Regions from separate parts of the Paenibacillus sp. FSL H8-0548 genome, predicted to be linked through region 2. Evidence: a T-box and tRNA genes for the amino acid it is inferred to sense, from the RefSeq annotation. Region 2 holds a T-box; the other holds one or more tRNA genes.

Region 1 (7,741 bases), 2.4 Mb from region 2:
GTAACCCGAAGCTGTGAACCGAAGCCCCAGTAAACGGCGGCCGTAACTATAACGGTCCTAAGGTAGCGAAATTCCTTGTCAGGTAAATTCTGACCCGCACGAATGGCGTAACGACTTGGGCGCTGTCTCAACGAGAGATCCGGTGAAATTTTAATACCTGTGAAGATGCAGGTTACCCGCGACAAGACGGAAAGACCCCATGGAGCTTTACTGTAACTTGATATTGAACTTTGGTACGATCTGTACAGGATAGGTGGGAGCCTACGAAGCATGAGCGCCAGCTTGTGTGGAGGCACCGTTGGGATACCACCCTGATCGTATCGGAGTTCTAACCTAGAACCGTGAAACCGGTTCGGGGACCGTGTCAGGTGGACAGTTTGACTGGGGCGGTCGCCTCCTAAAATGTAACGGAGGCGCCCAAAGGTTCCCTCAGAATGGTTGGAAATCATTCGCAGAGTGCAAAGGCATAAGGGAGCTTGACTGCGAGACCTACAAGTCGAGCAGGGACGAAAGTCGGGCTTAGTGATCCGGTGGTACCGAATGGAAGGGCCATCGCTCAACGGATAAAAGCTACCCTGGGGATAACAGGCTTATCTCCCCCAAGAGTCCACATCGACGGGGAGGTTTGGCACCTCGATGTCGGCTCATCGCATCCTGGGGCTGAAGTAGGTCCCAAGGGTTGGGCTGTTCGCCCATTAAAGCGGTACGCGAGCTGGGTTCAGAACGTCGTGAGACAGTTCGGTCCCTATCTGTCGCGGGCGCAGGAAATTTGAGAGGAGCTGTCCTTAGTACGAGAGGACCGGGATGGACGTACCGCTGGTGTACCAGTTGTTCCGCCAGGAGCACCGCTGGGTAGCCAAGTACGGACGGGATAAGCGCTGAAAGCATCTAAGCGCGAAGCCCCCCTCAAGATGAGATTTCCCAGTATGTAAGACCCCTTGAAGACGACGAGGTTGATAGGTTCGGGGTGGAAGCACAGCAATGTGTGTAGCTGACGAATACTAATCGGTCGAGGGCTTATCCTAAACACGTTTACTGTGACCCATACATCCAGTAGACAGCAGCAGAACAGGTTTTCAGCAAACCTAACTTTCGTATCCAGTTTTCAGGGCGTAATGTTCTGACTTTGCTAGCGTCCCCGAACGCTGCAAACGACAACTATTCGGGGGACAAGCGTGGCGGTGTAGCTCAGCTGGCTAGAGCGTACGGTTCATACCCGTGAGGTCGGGGGTTCGATCCCCTTCGCCGCTACCATTACCTTTTTTAGTGAAATATCTGGAGGATTAGCTCAGCTGGGAGAGCATCTGCCTTACAAGCAGAGGGTCGGCGGTTCGATCCCGTCATCCTCCACCATTATTTACTTATTCGGTATTTAACCGAATCCACTTGGAGCTGTGGTGTAGTGGCCCAACATGCCTGCCTGTCACGCAGGAGACCGCGGGTTCGAATCCCGTCAGCTCCGCCATTTTTCTTTAAAGTAAGGCTCGGTAGCTCAGTCGGTAGAGCAGAGGACTGAAAATCCTCGTGTCGGCGGTTCGATTCCGTCCCGAGCCACCACTTTATTTTTCGTTGCGACGGAAAATAAGTAATAGTATGGAGGATTAGTGAAGTGGCTAAACACGGCAGACTGTAAATCTGCTCTCTCTGAGTTCGGTGGTTCGAATCCATCATCCTCCACCATTTCCTTTTTTACATCAAGAGCCATTAGCTCAGTTGGTAGAGCACCTGACTTTTAATCAGGGTGTCGTAGGTTCGAATCCTACATGGCTCACCATTTTTTGAATATAATATGTAATTGTAGCTGATGATCTAGTGATCTTCGGTTTTTTTGATTTTATAGGCTTCAAAAAAGGAGCGATCTCCATAAGGCATTATGCCTTATGGAGATCGCTCCTTTTCTTTAAAATATAGGAAAGCATATCATTTCTCCATACTAACTCTATATTTCTGGGAATGAAACGCGCTGGGGCCGCCAAAGGACGGCGACAGCCGTTTCACCTTGTTTAAAATTATTTTGCTCGGAGTGAAAGCTCGCTTATAAGCTCGTTAACTGTTTCTGATAGTCGGAATGTGAGGTCCTCGCTTAATTCAAATACGGGCGCTTCGTTCGGCTCCTGTGTACGATTAATTTGAGAATCTACAGCATAAACGCCGCTAACGAATAGTTTAGCACCCATGGATGCCAGTACCGGTTTAAGGGAATAATCGATGGATAACAAATGGGCAATTGTACCGCCAATAAATAGAGGAGCAATAATTTTGCCATCAAGCCCTTTTTGCGGAAGCAAATCCAAAAATGTTTTCAATACGCCTGTAAAGGAGGCTTTGTAGACAGGGCTAGCAATAATGACTGCATCCGCTTCTTCGACTAACTTATTAGCTTCTACAATTGCTGGACTGCCAAATTGTGCATGAATGAGATCTTCCGCTGGTAAAGCGACGACGGTAATGACATTGACGGAATGAGCCTTCTCTATTAATTGCTGCTCTACATATTGTGTAATTCCATTTAGGCGTGATGAAGCGTTCGGACTACCTGAGATGATAACGATTTTGGTCATGTGCAGCACTCCTCTTTCACATTTAAATAGTAGTTTAAATATACATTATTCCGATAAATAAACTTTGATTAAATCCTACCATAAATAGGGCATTTTGGTCAAACGGGTTTTGATCGTTTCTTGAAATATAGGAAAGTATGACATTTCTTCATACTTTCCTATATTTCTGGGAATGAAAGGCGCTGGTGCCACCAAAGGACGGCGATAGCCGTTTCACCTTGTATTTTATCGATTTAAGGGAACAATGTATACATACAGAAAAATATACAAAAAGGGGTAGCTGCAATGGTATACGGTTTAGCAGCATTAATCAGCTTTGCGATTGTATTTGCAAGTGTGCCACCGCTTCGGATGCTTGCTTTGCACCTTGGTTTTGTAGATCGTCCCAATCATAGAAAAATTCATAATGAGCCGATACCTCTAATGGGAGGAGCGGCTATTTTTGTTGGCTGTGTCATTACGATGTTTATTTTTATCGGGTTCACACCTTTGACTTGGACGATAGTGACGGGAGGGACGGTACTCGTCATTATCGGGCTAATAGATGACGGCACAAAGGCGAAGGGAAAGGATTTTCCTGTGTGGCCTCGCCTCATTCTTTATATCGCGACTGCTTCTATACCGAGTATGTTTCATATTAGTATCGCAGGAATAACAAATCCGGTTACAAATCAGTTTATTTGGTTTCCAGACTGGTTCTCGTGGCTTACGACGATGCTATGGGTGTTTGGGTTAATTAATATGATCAATTTTATAGACGGGGTGGATGGGCTCGCATCAGGAGTTTGTACGCTTTCCGCGCTTACGCTATTAACTTTAGCGCTGATTAAAGGACAATCCAGCACAGCCATTCTTGCGGTTATTGTAGCAGGTGTTTCTTTTGGATTCCTGGTACATAATTTTTATCCGGCGCGAATTTTTATGGGAGATGCTGGTGCGACCTTTTTAGGCTTTACGCTGGCCGTTATTGCAGTAGCTGGAACATCCAAAAGAGCTACGTTTATTTCACTGCTTGTTCCGCTGCTTGCACTTGGGCTGCCTATATTCGATACAGCTTATGTGATGCTGCGCAGATTAATCAGCGGGAAGAGCCTGCACCGAGCAGACAAGCTGCACACACATCATATATTGATGAAATGGGGTTTGAGTCAAGTACAAACGGTATCGTTTCTATACCTCATTGCCGCTTTGTTTGCGCTGCTGTCGATCATTCTTTTACTAGTGATAAGCTGAATTCGATGGTCGCATGTGGTACAATGACGAGAAAAAGCGTTATTCATCTTAGAAGTGGAAATAAGCTTTTTAACTTATTCAACCGCTGACGCTTGAGGAGATTGGAGATAGAGAAATGAGCAAGACAGACTGGTTGAAGCCACTGCAGCACATTTTGAATTGTCCGGTACATGCTGTTTCGAAATCAATAGCGGAGTGGAGTGAGTTAGTCAGCACTGCCGAAAAGGTATGGCTAGGCGAACATACAACAGCGTCTCCTATGGAAGGCCAAAGGGTAGAAAAAGAAGGAAATACATGGATTATTATTTCATTCAATGAATATGAAGTAGACGTATTGGAAATTGAAAGCAAATCGCTTAATGAGACTGAAAAAGAATTGATAAGCTGGACGCTGCAGCTTCATGCTGGCGCTAAGGAAAACAAATTATCGACGCTCTCCGAAACAGAGAGACATGCCCTAAAGCTTGGGGAGTGGATTCAGAAGCAGTTGGAGTCCGATGAGCCTGTCTATTCCTTACCGGATCATTTGACGGCGGGCAGCCGTTTGTTCAATGAAATGATTCCATTCCTGCTTGTCACCGAGCAGCATGGCACTAAGCAAGCGACATACTCAGAGCTTGAGAAGCTTCTCCGCTCATTTATGTCGGATGATGTGCTGCTTATTCCGCTGAAGACTCAGGAATGGTTGATTTGGGGATCGATATCGTTGTTGAAGGATGAGGATTCGGATGCATTCGAGGAACTTGAGGAAGAGACGCTTGAGGAAAGCTTAGCTTCTATAGGCTTCGGATTGCATGAGATGTTAGCCAGTGAATGGATTGGAGAATGCCATCTAGCGGTTGCTCATCCAACAACACCGGCTAAAGGAATGCTTGAAACGACGATGCTGCTGCGTGAAACGGTTAATTTAGGCCGTAAGTTTCATATCGGAACCAATATCCATTTACCGTGGATGCTGCAGCTGGAGCGATTATTAAATGCCATTCCAGAGGTGCAGCGATCCAAATACCTCGAGCAGTCGCTTAAACGAGCGGATTTGTTCGTGGAATCGGAAATGCTCAGCACATTAGAAACCTTCTTTACGCTGGATTGCAATGTTAGCGAGACGGCAAAGAAATTATACATTCATCGTAATACGCTGTTATATCGATTAGACAAGCTTAAACAAGAGACTGGATTGGATGTTCGTCAGTTTAGAGATGCAGTACTGGTCAAAATCATATTACTATTGTACAAAGTGACGAAAAGAAATTAGTTTTTTTGTAAAGTTTGTGCATAGTCACAAGCTTCTGTGTGGGATAAGATATAGGCATAACGAAATTTCTTTCTAGGGGGAAAATTATCATGGCAGGCGTACGTTTAGAAGGCATTTACAAAAAATACCCGGGTACTGACAAAGCATCGGTTACTGACGTTAACTTAGATATTAAAGACAAAGAGTTTCTCGTATTGGTCGGACCATCTGGTTGCGGTAAATCGACAACTCTTCGTATGATTGCAGGCCTTGAAGAAATTTCCGAAGGCAAATTGTTCATCGGCGATCGCCTTGTGAACGACGTTGCTCCTAAAGACCGTGATATCGCGATGGTATTCCAATCGTACGCTTTGTACCCACATATGAACGTTTATCAAAACATGGCTTTCGGCCTTAAACTTCGTAAATTCAAAAAAGCAGACATCGACAAACGTGTTCGTGAAGCTGCTAAAATTCTAGATATCGAGCATTTGCTTGACCGTAAACCAAAAGCACTTTCCGGTGGTCAACGTCAACGTGTCGCTCTAGGACGCGCAATCGTTCGTGAGCCGCAAGTATTCTTGATGGATGAGCCGCTTTCCAACTTGGACGCGAAACTTCGTGGACAAATGCGTGCTGAAATCAGCAAGCTTACAAAACGTCTTGAAACAACTACGATCTACGTAACGCATGACCAAATCGAAGCAATGACAATGGGCGATCGTATCGTTGTAATGAAGGATGGCTTCATTCAACAAACAGCTTCTCCTGAAGAGCTGTACAACCACCCAGTAAACATCTTCGTAGCTGGCTTTATCGGGGCTCCTTCGATGAACTTTATCAGTGGTATGCTTACAGAGCAAGGCGGCGCGCTTCGCTTCAAAGCAAGCGGCGTTGACGTAGTAGTTCCTGAAGGCAAATCAGCAGCACTTCGCTCGAAAGGTTACATCGGCAAAGAAGTAATTCTTGGAATTCGTCCAGAGGATCTTCACGAAGAGCCAGTATTCTTGGAAGCATCACCACAAACAATCGTAAATGCGAATGTTGAGGTTGCTGAAAACCTTGGTCACGAAATGTACTTGTACCTGAACGGTATCGGTAATGACACAGTTATCGCTCGTGTTGATGGCCGCTCTGGTTTACGCGATGGCACAAGCGTTAAGCTTGCGCTTGACATGAACAAAGTTCATTTGTTCGACAAAACAACAGAACTTAACATTTTCGAAGCTTAATAAATAGTATGAAAGAAGAACGGTCGAGCTATTCGACCGTTCTTTTTTTTGTGCAGAATAGTATATTTGTTTTGCTAAGAGCAGTTTGCTTATTCTCAAAATAAAAAAAGAAAACCGTTTGTTGCCTTCAGCGGTCTAATACAAAACGAAGATAGAAGGAGAGCGGAATGGGCTGCAGGTTGTCTAGAGGAGGATGGGTATGAATAGAGATGACTTGGCTTCTAGGGCTATACGTGATGATGAAGCAGCACTGCTGGAGCGGATAGAACTGGATAAGCATCAAATGTACGGTATTGCCTATTCCTATATGCGGAACGAGCCAGATGCTTTAGAGGCGATACAAGAGACCGTTTGTCGCATATGGATAAAACGCCATACCTTGAAGGAACCGCGATTTTTTACAACATGGACGATTAGAATCTTAATTCGGGTATGCATGGACACTAAGAAGAAGCAGTTAAGGGAGCGTCCAACAGAGGATACTTCACAGCAGTTCGACGTAACTGAGGGGATAGAAGCAGCACTGCGGCTGGATATGGCGGCACAGGTAAAGCTGCTTCCACCGAAATATCGAATGGTGATCACACTCAAATATTATCGAGATATGACGATTACAGAAATTGCTGAGCTGCTGGAGAAACCTGATGGCACGATTCGAACCTGGCTAAATAAAGCTTTGAAAATGTTAAGGTTTCATATGGCAGAAGAAGAGGGGGAGAGATCGTATGAACGAGCAAACGAGCGAGGCAATGGGTCAAGTCAATCGAGCGCTTCTGACTGATGCTGAGCGAGTATATCTTGAGCTTGAGAGACTGCCTGATGCTGCACTGGATTCTGCTATGCTCGGAGGACTTGAGCAAGGGCGAAAACGATCGATACGGGCAGTCAGAAAAAGGTGGAGCTTGTCGTTGATTGCTGGTGCATTATGCATGATGTTATTGCTTACTGCGTTCGTGCGAGTATCTCCTGCTTTTGCAGCGATGGTGAGAGATATCCCAGGCTTAAGCGGCTTTGTTGAATTAATCAAAGGGGATAACTCGCTCCTATCGGCCATTGAGAATGAGTTTATACAGCCTCTTAATCTTTCGCTGGAGAAGGATAACTATAAATTTACTGTAGAAGGCATTATAGCCGATGAACAGCGTTTAGTCATATTGTATACGGCAGAGGGGCCTGATATTAATAGTAATACACAGTCTATCGAATATAAAATAAGGAATGGCGATGGAGGTGAAGTTGAATCAGTTATTATATCATCTCATTATCGCGGCAGTGATTCAGATGATGGAAAGGTGCCCGTCCATGATTATCTTGATATTCTGATGGCTGATGGTGTTCCAATGCCGGAAAGCATTCAATTCAGCTTATTGCTTGGAGACCAGTGGCTGCGAATCGATTTTCCGATTGATCATGAGCAGTTTAAGGATACGAAGGAGAGCATTGTGCTTGAAAAAGCTTTTGAGGTTGAAGGACAGCACTTT
Region 2 (7,741 bases):
TGTAGCTAAGGTGCCGCGCGACACCTCGGCAGCCGCATGCGCGGCATCTGGACTGCTGGAGCTTGCTGTGCTGGTGCCGTTCGCAGAACAAGATCTATATTATCGTCAAGCAGAACGCATCCTGATGTCGCTCTCTGAGCGATACGCCTCATGGGATGAGCCCAGCTACGAAGGAATACTCCGCGAAGCGACCGGCAACTTGCCAGCAGGCTCCAATATCAACGTATCGCTCATCTATGGCGACTACTTTTTCTTGGAAGCGGCAGCCAAGCTCACCAGCTGGGATTACCGTATTTTTTAGCTTCACTGCCTGAGCAGATTATACTTAGGGCTAATGAACCTACTCATTCATTTCTATATGAGTGGGTTCATTAGCTTTCGCTCAATCCACCTCATAAGCACATATAGGTGCTTATCGCACAAGAAAGTTAGCTCTTTTCCTGCTATAAGCACCTATGTGGGCTTATCGCGCCCAGATGGCCGTATCCCACCACTAAATCCACCTCATAAGCACGCATAGGTGCTTATCACTCGAGAAAGTAAGCTGTTTTGCTGTCATAAGCACCTATGTGGGCTTATCACGCCCGAATGACCGTAACCTGCCACTACTTGGAACCAAAAAAAGGATGCCCTAGCCAAATTCATGGCTTATGGAACACCCTAATCTCGTATTAGCGCTTAATTCTAGGTCAATTTCACAAGGCTGTAGTTCTTCTTGCCTTTGCGAATAATTATAAACCGTCCGCCGATAGCATGGTCAGCAGTTACACTCAGCTCTAGATCGCTAACTCGCTCGCCATTCATCGAGATCGCGCCATTCGTAATATCTTCGCGCGCTTGGCGCTTGGAAGGCTCAATGCCAAGCTCTACTAGCCAATCAACGATGTTTTTCGGTTCTTTGTCAGCTGTATAGGTTGGCATTTCCTTAAAGCCTTGCTCAATTTCATCAGCTGTGAGCGAGCGGATATCCCCGCTGAACAATGCTGCCGTAATTCGCTTCGCCTGCTCCAGCATTTCTTCACCATGAACAAATTTCGTCATTTCTTCCGCCAACGCGATTTGCGCAGCACGTTTATGAGGCTCGCTTTTCACCTTCTCATCCAGTGCTTCAATGGCCTCTTTATTGAGGAAGGTGAAGAACTTCAAGTACTTCACAACGTCACGATCATCCGTATTCGCCCAGAACTGATAGAATTCGAACGGAGTCGTTTGATTCGGATCAAGCCATACTGCACCGCCTGCTGTTTTGCCAAATTTCGTACCGTCTGCTTTCAGCATAAGTGGAATCGTAAGACCAAAAGCTACTGCTTCCGAGCCTTCTTTTTTGCGAATGAGATCAAGACCGCTCGTAATATTGCCCCACTGATCAGATCCACCGATTTGAAGCTGAACATCCTCATGCTGGTAAAGATGCAGGTAGTCAAGCGACTGCAGTATTTGGTAAGCGAATTCGGTGAACGAAATGCCGCTGTCGAGCCTACTCGATACGACATCTTTGGCTAGCATCGTATTGATGCTAAAGTTTTTGCCGTAATCGCGTAGGAAATCGATGACATTAATTTTATGTGTCCAGTCATAGTTATTGACCATGCGAACCTGATTGTCGCCTTCGGTTACAAACAGCTTCTTCAACTGCGCTGTCAAGGCATCAACATTCGCTTGCACCTGCTCCATCGTTTGCAGCGAACGCTCGGTCTGACGACCGCTTGGATCACCAATCGTGCCCGTTGCACCACCAATCAGAATGACTGGCCGATGTCCAGCTAATTGAAACCGCTTCAGCATCATGAACGGAATCAAATGACCGATATGCATGCTGTCGCCCGTCGGATCAACGCCGCAATAGAGCGAAACCGCCTTCTTATTCGTTAATTCGCGCAAGCCCTCCGCATCCGTCTGCTGGTTAATGGCATCGCGCCACTCGAGTTCGTCAATAATGTTCAAAGCGATACAGCTCCTTTGTAAAAAGTAATTTTCCTAAGATTTCACGTTGAAATGACATAAGCGCGGGCTCCGCAACGGTAAAATTCCAAATAAAAAATCGCCCCCTTGTCTATTGTAGACATAGGGACGATTGAATAAACCGTGTTACCACCCAAATTGCATCAACAGCCTATAAAGCACTGTTCATACCACTTTCAGCGAAATATCGATCGCTAGCACCGCTTGGCATTACCCAAGATACTCCAGAGTGTAATTCGCAGTCCTTGTGTGTATCAGGTTCCATCAACCCCTGACTTTCTATAACATGGACAAAGCTGCTACTGGGCTCTTTCAACGTATATTTTCTATAAGATTATTGTCAGTATAGCTGAACTGCAAAATCATTGTCAATAAGGCAGACACATATGGAATCTCTCACCTAACATTAATGCAATGATTAGTGATGAATAAAGTCTGATTTTTTGCTACTTGCATCAATAATTCAATACTATACTAAATCATATCTTTGGCAGTCATACCGCTTACGACGAATTGTTGCCTCCACGTGATTCAAAGCTTTGTGTAAGCGTTAACTTTTGGGCTGCCAATGGTAATAATGAATGGAGGGATTCGTTTATGTTGGCAAGTGTATCACGCAAGACAATCAGCATGCTTCTAGTGTTGGCTTTAGTAGTTACCGTCTTATTCATTCCGACCTCAACTGTACAGGCAGCAACCGTGGGAGTGACAGACAATGGCTCCACAATTGTGGTTAATACAGGGGCCGGATTGGAGTACACGATTAACAAGTCAAATGGCGATATGATTTCATGCAAATTAAATGGAGTTCAACTATGCGGATCAAGTAAAGCATCACATATCGGATCAGGTTTAGGCTCGGCAACTGTAACATGGAGCAAATCTCCCTCAGGCTCCACCGTACTCATTACCGCGGCAACTTCAACGCTAACTCACTACTATTCCTCTCGTGGCGGAGAAAACATTATCTATATGGCAACGTATGTGACTGCCGAGCCATCTGTAGGCGAGCTGCGTTATATTTTTCGCGGCAATGGCAGCGTGCTTACGAGCGTTCCTGCCAACTCCAATATCCGCAATAATGTAGGCGCAGTTGAAAGCTCCGATGTGTTTGGCTACTCCAATGGCTACACAACTTCAAAATATTATGGCAATGATCAAGCAAAGAATTTAACCATTCGCGGGGTTACTGGCTCAGGCGTGGGCGTATTTATGGCTTATGGCAATCGTGAAAAAAGCTCTGGCGGACCTTTCTTCCGCGACATTCAGTTTCAAAGCGGAACTGATACCGAAGTTTACAATTATATGAACTCAGGTCACGCTCAAACAGAGAGCTGGAGAATGGGGCTGCACGGGCCTTATGCTTTAGTGTTTACCAACGGCTCAACACCTAGTGTGCCTGACTTTAGCTGGATGTCTGGCTTAGGTTTGACTGGATGGGTGTCAACTCGCGGCAATATTGTGCTCAATGGCTTGTTTGGCATGGACAGCAGCTATACTTACACCGTTGGCTTCGCCAACAGCAACGCACAATATTGGACGACAGCAAGCTCAAGCGGAGCAGCCTTAAAATACGGCTTGATTCCAGGCAGTTATACGATGACGGTCTATAAAGGCGAGCTGGCTGTTTATACAGAATCAGTAACCGTGAACGGCGGAGCAACCACGACACTAAACTCACGTACGATTAACAGCGATCCAAGCGCAGCTTCGGCAATATGGAGAATCGGAAATTGGGACGGTACTCCAAATGACCTGCTGAATGGGCAGACGATTACGATTCGCCATCCGTCCGATAGCCGCAATCCTAGCTGGGGGCCAGTATCTTACGCAATTGGCAGCGCCACTAATAAATTCCCTGCCATTCAGTTCCGTGGGCAAAATTCTCCTACCACGATTACATTTAATCTTAATTCAACACAAGCAGCCGCTTCGCATACTCTAAGAATTGGCATTACAACAGCTTATAATGGTGGTCGACCGAGTGTGACAATAAACGGAAACAGCATGAGCAATCCTAGCGCGTCCTCCCAGCCTAATAGCCGCAGCTTTACGATCGGAACTTATCGTGGCAACAATAATACGTTCTCATGGACAATTCCTGCTTCTTATCTAAATAATGGTACCAATACGATCACGATTTCGCCGATTAGCGGGAGCAGTGATCTTGGTCCGTGGTTAAGCGCAGGCTGGGTTTATGATAGCTTAGATTTGCTAAATTAATAGCACTCGGCGCCGGCACCCTTCTGTAAGTAATTTCATCTGCCATGTTGTGTGAAAAAAAAACCAGCCCAACATAATGTTGGGCTGGCACTTGTCGCTTGGGATACTTCACAATGTTTTTTTCACCGCGGACGGGGTATTCAACATCTACATTATTCAATCAAAGTTAATTTCTTTTTCCACGTTAACTCTGTGCCCTGCTCATTCTTGAATAGAAACACAATTTCGCCTTCCTCGCCTTTCATCGTATCCGAATAGATAAAGCCGGAGAATTGTCCGTTCCCGCTAATATAAAATCCATCTTCACCGTTTGCTCCGTGCTGGATAGCCTCTTGAATCGAGTTTACAATCAGGTTTTCCTCGGAAATCCACTGCATTTCGGATAATGAGAACCCTTCTGGCACCTGATTTACAACAAAATCAAAGCTATTGCCCTCGATCGGCTTCGGAGTCTGATCAATAATAATTAAAATTTCCTGATCTCCGTTAATCGAATCTGGATTATCTGCTGCATTATTCCCTTGATTGGTCTCCGTTGGCTCCGTATTTGTAGTCTCCGTAGGTACAGAATTTGCTTTCGACCCACACGCACTGACTAGAATCAACACGAATATAACTGAAATCACATAAATGAGCTGCTTATTTTTCATTTATTTCTCCCCTGCTTTCCTTCAAAGTAAAATAAAATGTAACGCCTTGACTCGTATTCGCTGCACCAAACTCACTTTCATGGAGCTCCAAAATATGCTTGACGATCGCAAGCCCCAATCCAGTTCCTCCCGATTTACGATCCCGGGAACGCTCTGCCCGGTAGAAATGATCCCATATCCGGCTCAAATCCTCATCAGCTATCGGCGGTCCAGCGTTTTCAATCGCGACAGCTATCTTTCTGGTAGCTGTACGCTGAATATCCATTGTAATAACACTGTTCTCTACGGCATGCCGTATGGCATTACTCATTAAATTCAAAATAACCTGCTCTATCCGTTTAGGATCTGCCTCTACGATCATTTCTTCCGCTGTATGGTTACTTAACCTGAATTGGAGATGCTTAATCTCTAGCTGCTGAGAAAATGAATCAGCCACCTTTTGAATGAGGCTTTCCATGGTTATGTTTCTCGGACGCAGCTGAATAACCTTCAATTCGTATTTGGATAGCTCCAGCATATCCATAATGAGCTCATTCATCCGATCCGTTTCATTCACAATAAAACTCAAATAACGATCTCTTTTATCGCCAGCCACCTCGTCCTGCAGTCCTTCCGCGAAACCTTTAACAATGCCTAATGGAGTTTTTAATTCATGAGAAATGTTGGCGATCAGTTCTTTGCGAAGCTGCTCTGTTCGCTGCTTTTCATTCATATCCTCCTGCAGCTGCACATTCGCATCAGTAAGCTGCTTTAAGGCTAAATCCAAATTATGCGATAGTGCTATCAGATTTCGTGATAGCTCCCCGAATTCATCCTTGGAGTGGATTTCAGGCTGCACGGTAAAGTCCAGCTTGGCAAGTCGTGCTGCTGAACGGCTCAGCAGCACTAAAGGGCGCGAGACAATTCTGGAATAGATCAAGGATACAAGGATCACAAGCATAACAATTACTGGCGCCATATAAACAAAATATTTCTTGAGAATTTCGACAGCTTCCCCTACAGGCTGCAGAGAAGCCATAACGATTACATAACGTTCTCTATTCTTACCCTCGTCTAGTGATCGAATGAGAACGACATAATTGACTCCGCTCCACTCATCTCTCCATTCCATTTGAACCGCCGTACCGTTTTGCAAGAGAGTCTGATATTGCTCTGCTTCCGGTATCCAGTCTCGGAGTGCATCATCGATAAGGGCATCCTGATATAAAGGATTATACGATCGCTGCTCAGGCAGCATGACATCTATAATCGTACCTTTCACTCGAACCAAACCTTTTGCTAGCTCTGAGCTATTCTGTTGAATGACCACAGGCTGCATGATCGTATCATTTTCATCCATGAAAATGCCATCCACCACAACCATATCTCCGATTTGAATCCCTTTTGGGATGTCATCCATCGTCATTCCATCCACTGGAATACGAATTGTAATCGTCTTATTGTCGGCTTGGAGCTTCAGAAAATAAGGATTTATCGTGATTCTTTCGAACCGACTATTTAGGATAGAGGTGCTTATATCATTTTCATTCATAAACGCACCGAGCAGTCGCGGAACCTGTTGTTCACCCGCTTCTGCTCGCTTGAGTTGATCCGCAAATTGATTCAAATTCTGTTCTAAGTCATTGATTTTGGTCATCCGATAAAATCGTTCGAAAAACATTCCTTCTGCAATGATCACCAAAGAAAAAACTATCATAATAAGAACAGACGTAACAACGAACAGTTTAAAAACTACACCATGTCTCTTCATGACAGCATCTCAAATTTATAGCCTGAACGAATGACCGTGCTTATCGCTCGGCCTTCATCACCAAGCTTTGCTCTTAGTTTTTTGATATGAGTGTCCACGGTACGCAAATCCCCCAAATAATCGTAGCCCCATACCGAATCCAAAATATAATCACGAGGCAGCACCTTACCGTAGTGCTTGATGAGAAATAGGAGCAAATCATACTCCTTCGGTGACAGATTAATTATTTTTCCAGCTGCGGATACCGTATGTGCCCTTCTATTCACCAACAAATCTCCATAGCTAAGCAAATCACCTTCCTGTCCAACCGTTCCTTCCGTTCTTTTCATTAATGCGGTAGCCCGGGCGACCAATACTCTAGGGCTAAAAGGCTTTGTTACATATTCATCCGCACCAAGCTCAAACCCCAGTATGTGATCATCGTCCTCTGTTCTTGCGGTAATGATGATGATCGGGATGTCCGACTTCTCACGAATAGCTTTGCATACCGACCATCCATCCATTTCAGGCATCATAATGTCTAGAACAATCAAGTCAATTGAGGTCTGCTCGAAAAGCTCAAGCGCTAGTTTGCCGTTATCCGCCTCATATACTTCCCATTGTTCCTTTTTGAAATAATCCGTTATAAATTCACGCATGAGCACATCATCTTCAACCAACAATATACTTCGTTTCAACGACGCACACTCCATATCTACCCGCCATCTGGCATTTCAACATATAAGCTTGGGCACGAATTCTATTCTCATTATATATTCATGTTAGCACAAACCTATAGTATTCATACCGCAAGCCTCCTGCAAAATGAACCCTCCCATAGCTCACCTGCCTTCAAAACTGAGTATAAAGGAGTCCTGTGTACTTTGTGTGTACTTGGATTAAGGTTTAGATTGTTACAGTTAACAACAACACAAAAAAGACGACAAAATTTGTCGTCTCTGTTTACTAACTAAATAATGATAGAACCCTTTTCCATATATCTTACTTTGAAAAGAGCTTTAATTTGTCCGGATTCCTGATGAAGTAAATATTGCGCATAAGATCGTCTTCCACATGGAACAAAACGACCGTATCGACGCCCTGATCGGAATTAATAATGAGTCCAACTTGACCATTGATTTCGCTAACCTTAAATTGTAAGAATCCGCCTTGCTGA

Evidence for each region. A T-box is a leader RNA that pairs with one kind of tRNA and senses whether it is charged. The one in region 2 lies ahead of tyrS (tyrosine--tRNA ligase), so its partner is inferred to be a tRNA-Tyr.
Region 1: it has a tRNA-Tyr gene. The T-box ahead of tyrS (tyrosine--tRNA ligase) is inferred to sense a tRNA for this amino acid. The anticodon was not compared.

Annotation. Positions count from the first base shown of each region.
Region 1 is NZ_CP152049.1:191,340-199,080, forward strand. Features, by position in the region: rRNA gene MHI37_RS00895 (23S ribosomal RNA) at 1-1,025, shown strand, start outside; tRNA gene MHI37_RS00900 (tRNA-Met) at 1,178-1,254, shown strand; tRNA gene MHI37_RS00905 (tRNA-Val) at 1,278-1,353, shown strand; tRNA gene MHI37_RS00910 (tRNA-Asp) at 1,389-1,465, shown strand; tRNA gene MHI37_RS00915 (tRNA-Phe) at 1,482-1,557, shown strand; tRNA gene MHI37_RS00920 (tRNA-Tyr) at 1,596-1,680, shown strand; tRNA gene MHI37_RS00925 (tRNA-Lys) at 1,699-1,774, shown strand; gene ssuE (NADPH-dependent FMN reductase) at 2,010-2,561, opposite strand; gene MHI37_RS00935 (MraY family glycosyltransferase) at 2,847-3,794, shown strand; gene MHI37_RS00940 (helix-turn-helix domain-containing protein) at 3,910-5,049, shown strand; gene ugpC (sn-glycerol-3-phosphate ABC transporter ATP-binding protein UgpC) at 5,139-6,260, shown strand; gene MHI37_RS00950 (sigma-70 family RNA polymerase sigma factor) at 6,460-7,041, shown strand; gene MHI37_RS00955 (DUF4179 domain-containing protein) at 6,986-7,741, shown strand, end outside.
Region 2 is NZ_CP152049.1:2,605,311-2,613,051, reverse strand. Features, by position in the region: gene MHI37_RS10840 (glycoside hydrolase family 88 protein) at 1-301, shown strand, start outside; gene tyrS (tyrosine--tRNA ligase) at 685-1,944, opposite strand; T-box leader at 2,064-2,287, opposite strand; gene MHI37_RS10830 (rhamnogalacturonan lyase B N-terminal domain-containing protein) at 2,560-4,185, shown strand; gene MHI37_RS10825 (hypothetical protein) at 4,338-4,835, opposite strand; gene MHI37_RS10820 (ATP-binding protein) at 4,825-6,585, opposite strand; gene MHI37_RS10815 (response regulator transcription factor) at 6,582-7,262, opposite strand; gene sigJ (RNA polymerase sigma factor SigJ) at 7,567-7,741, opposite strand, start outside.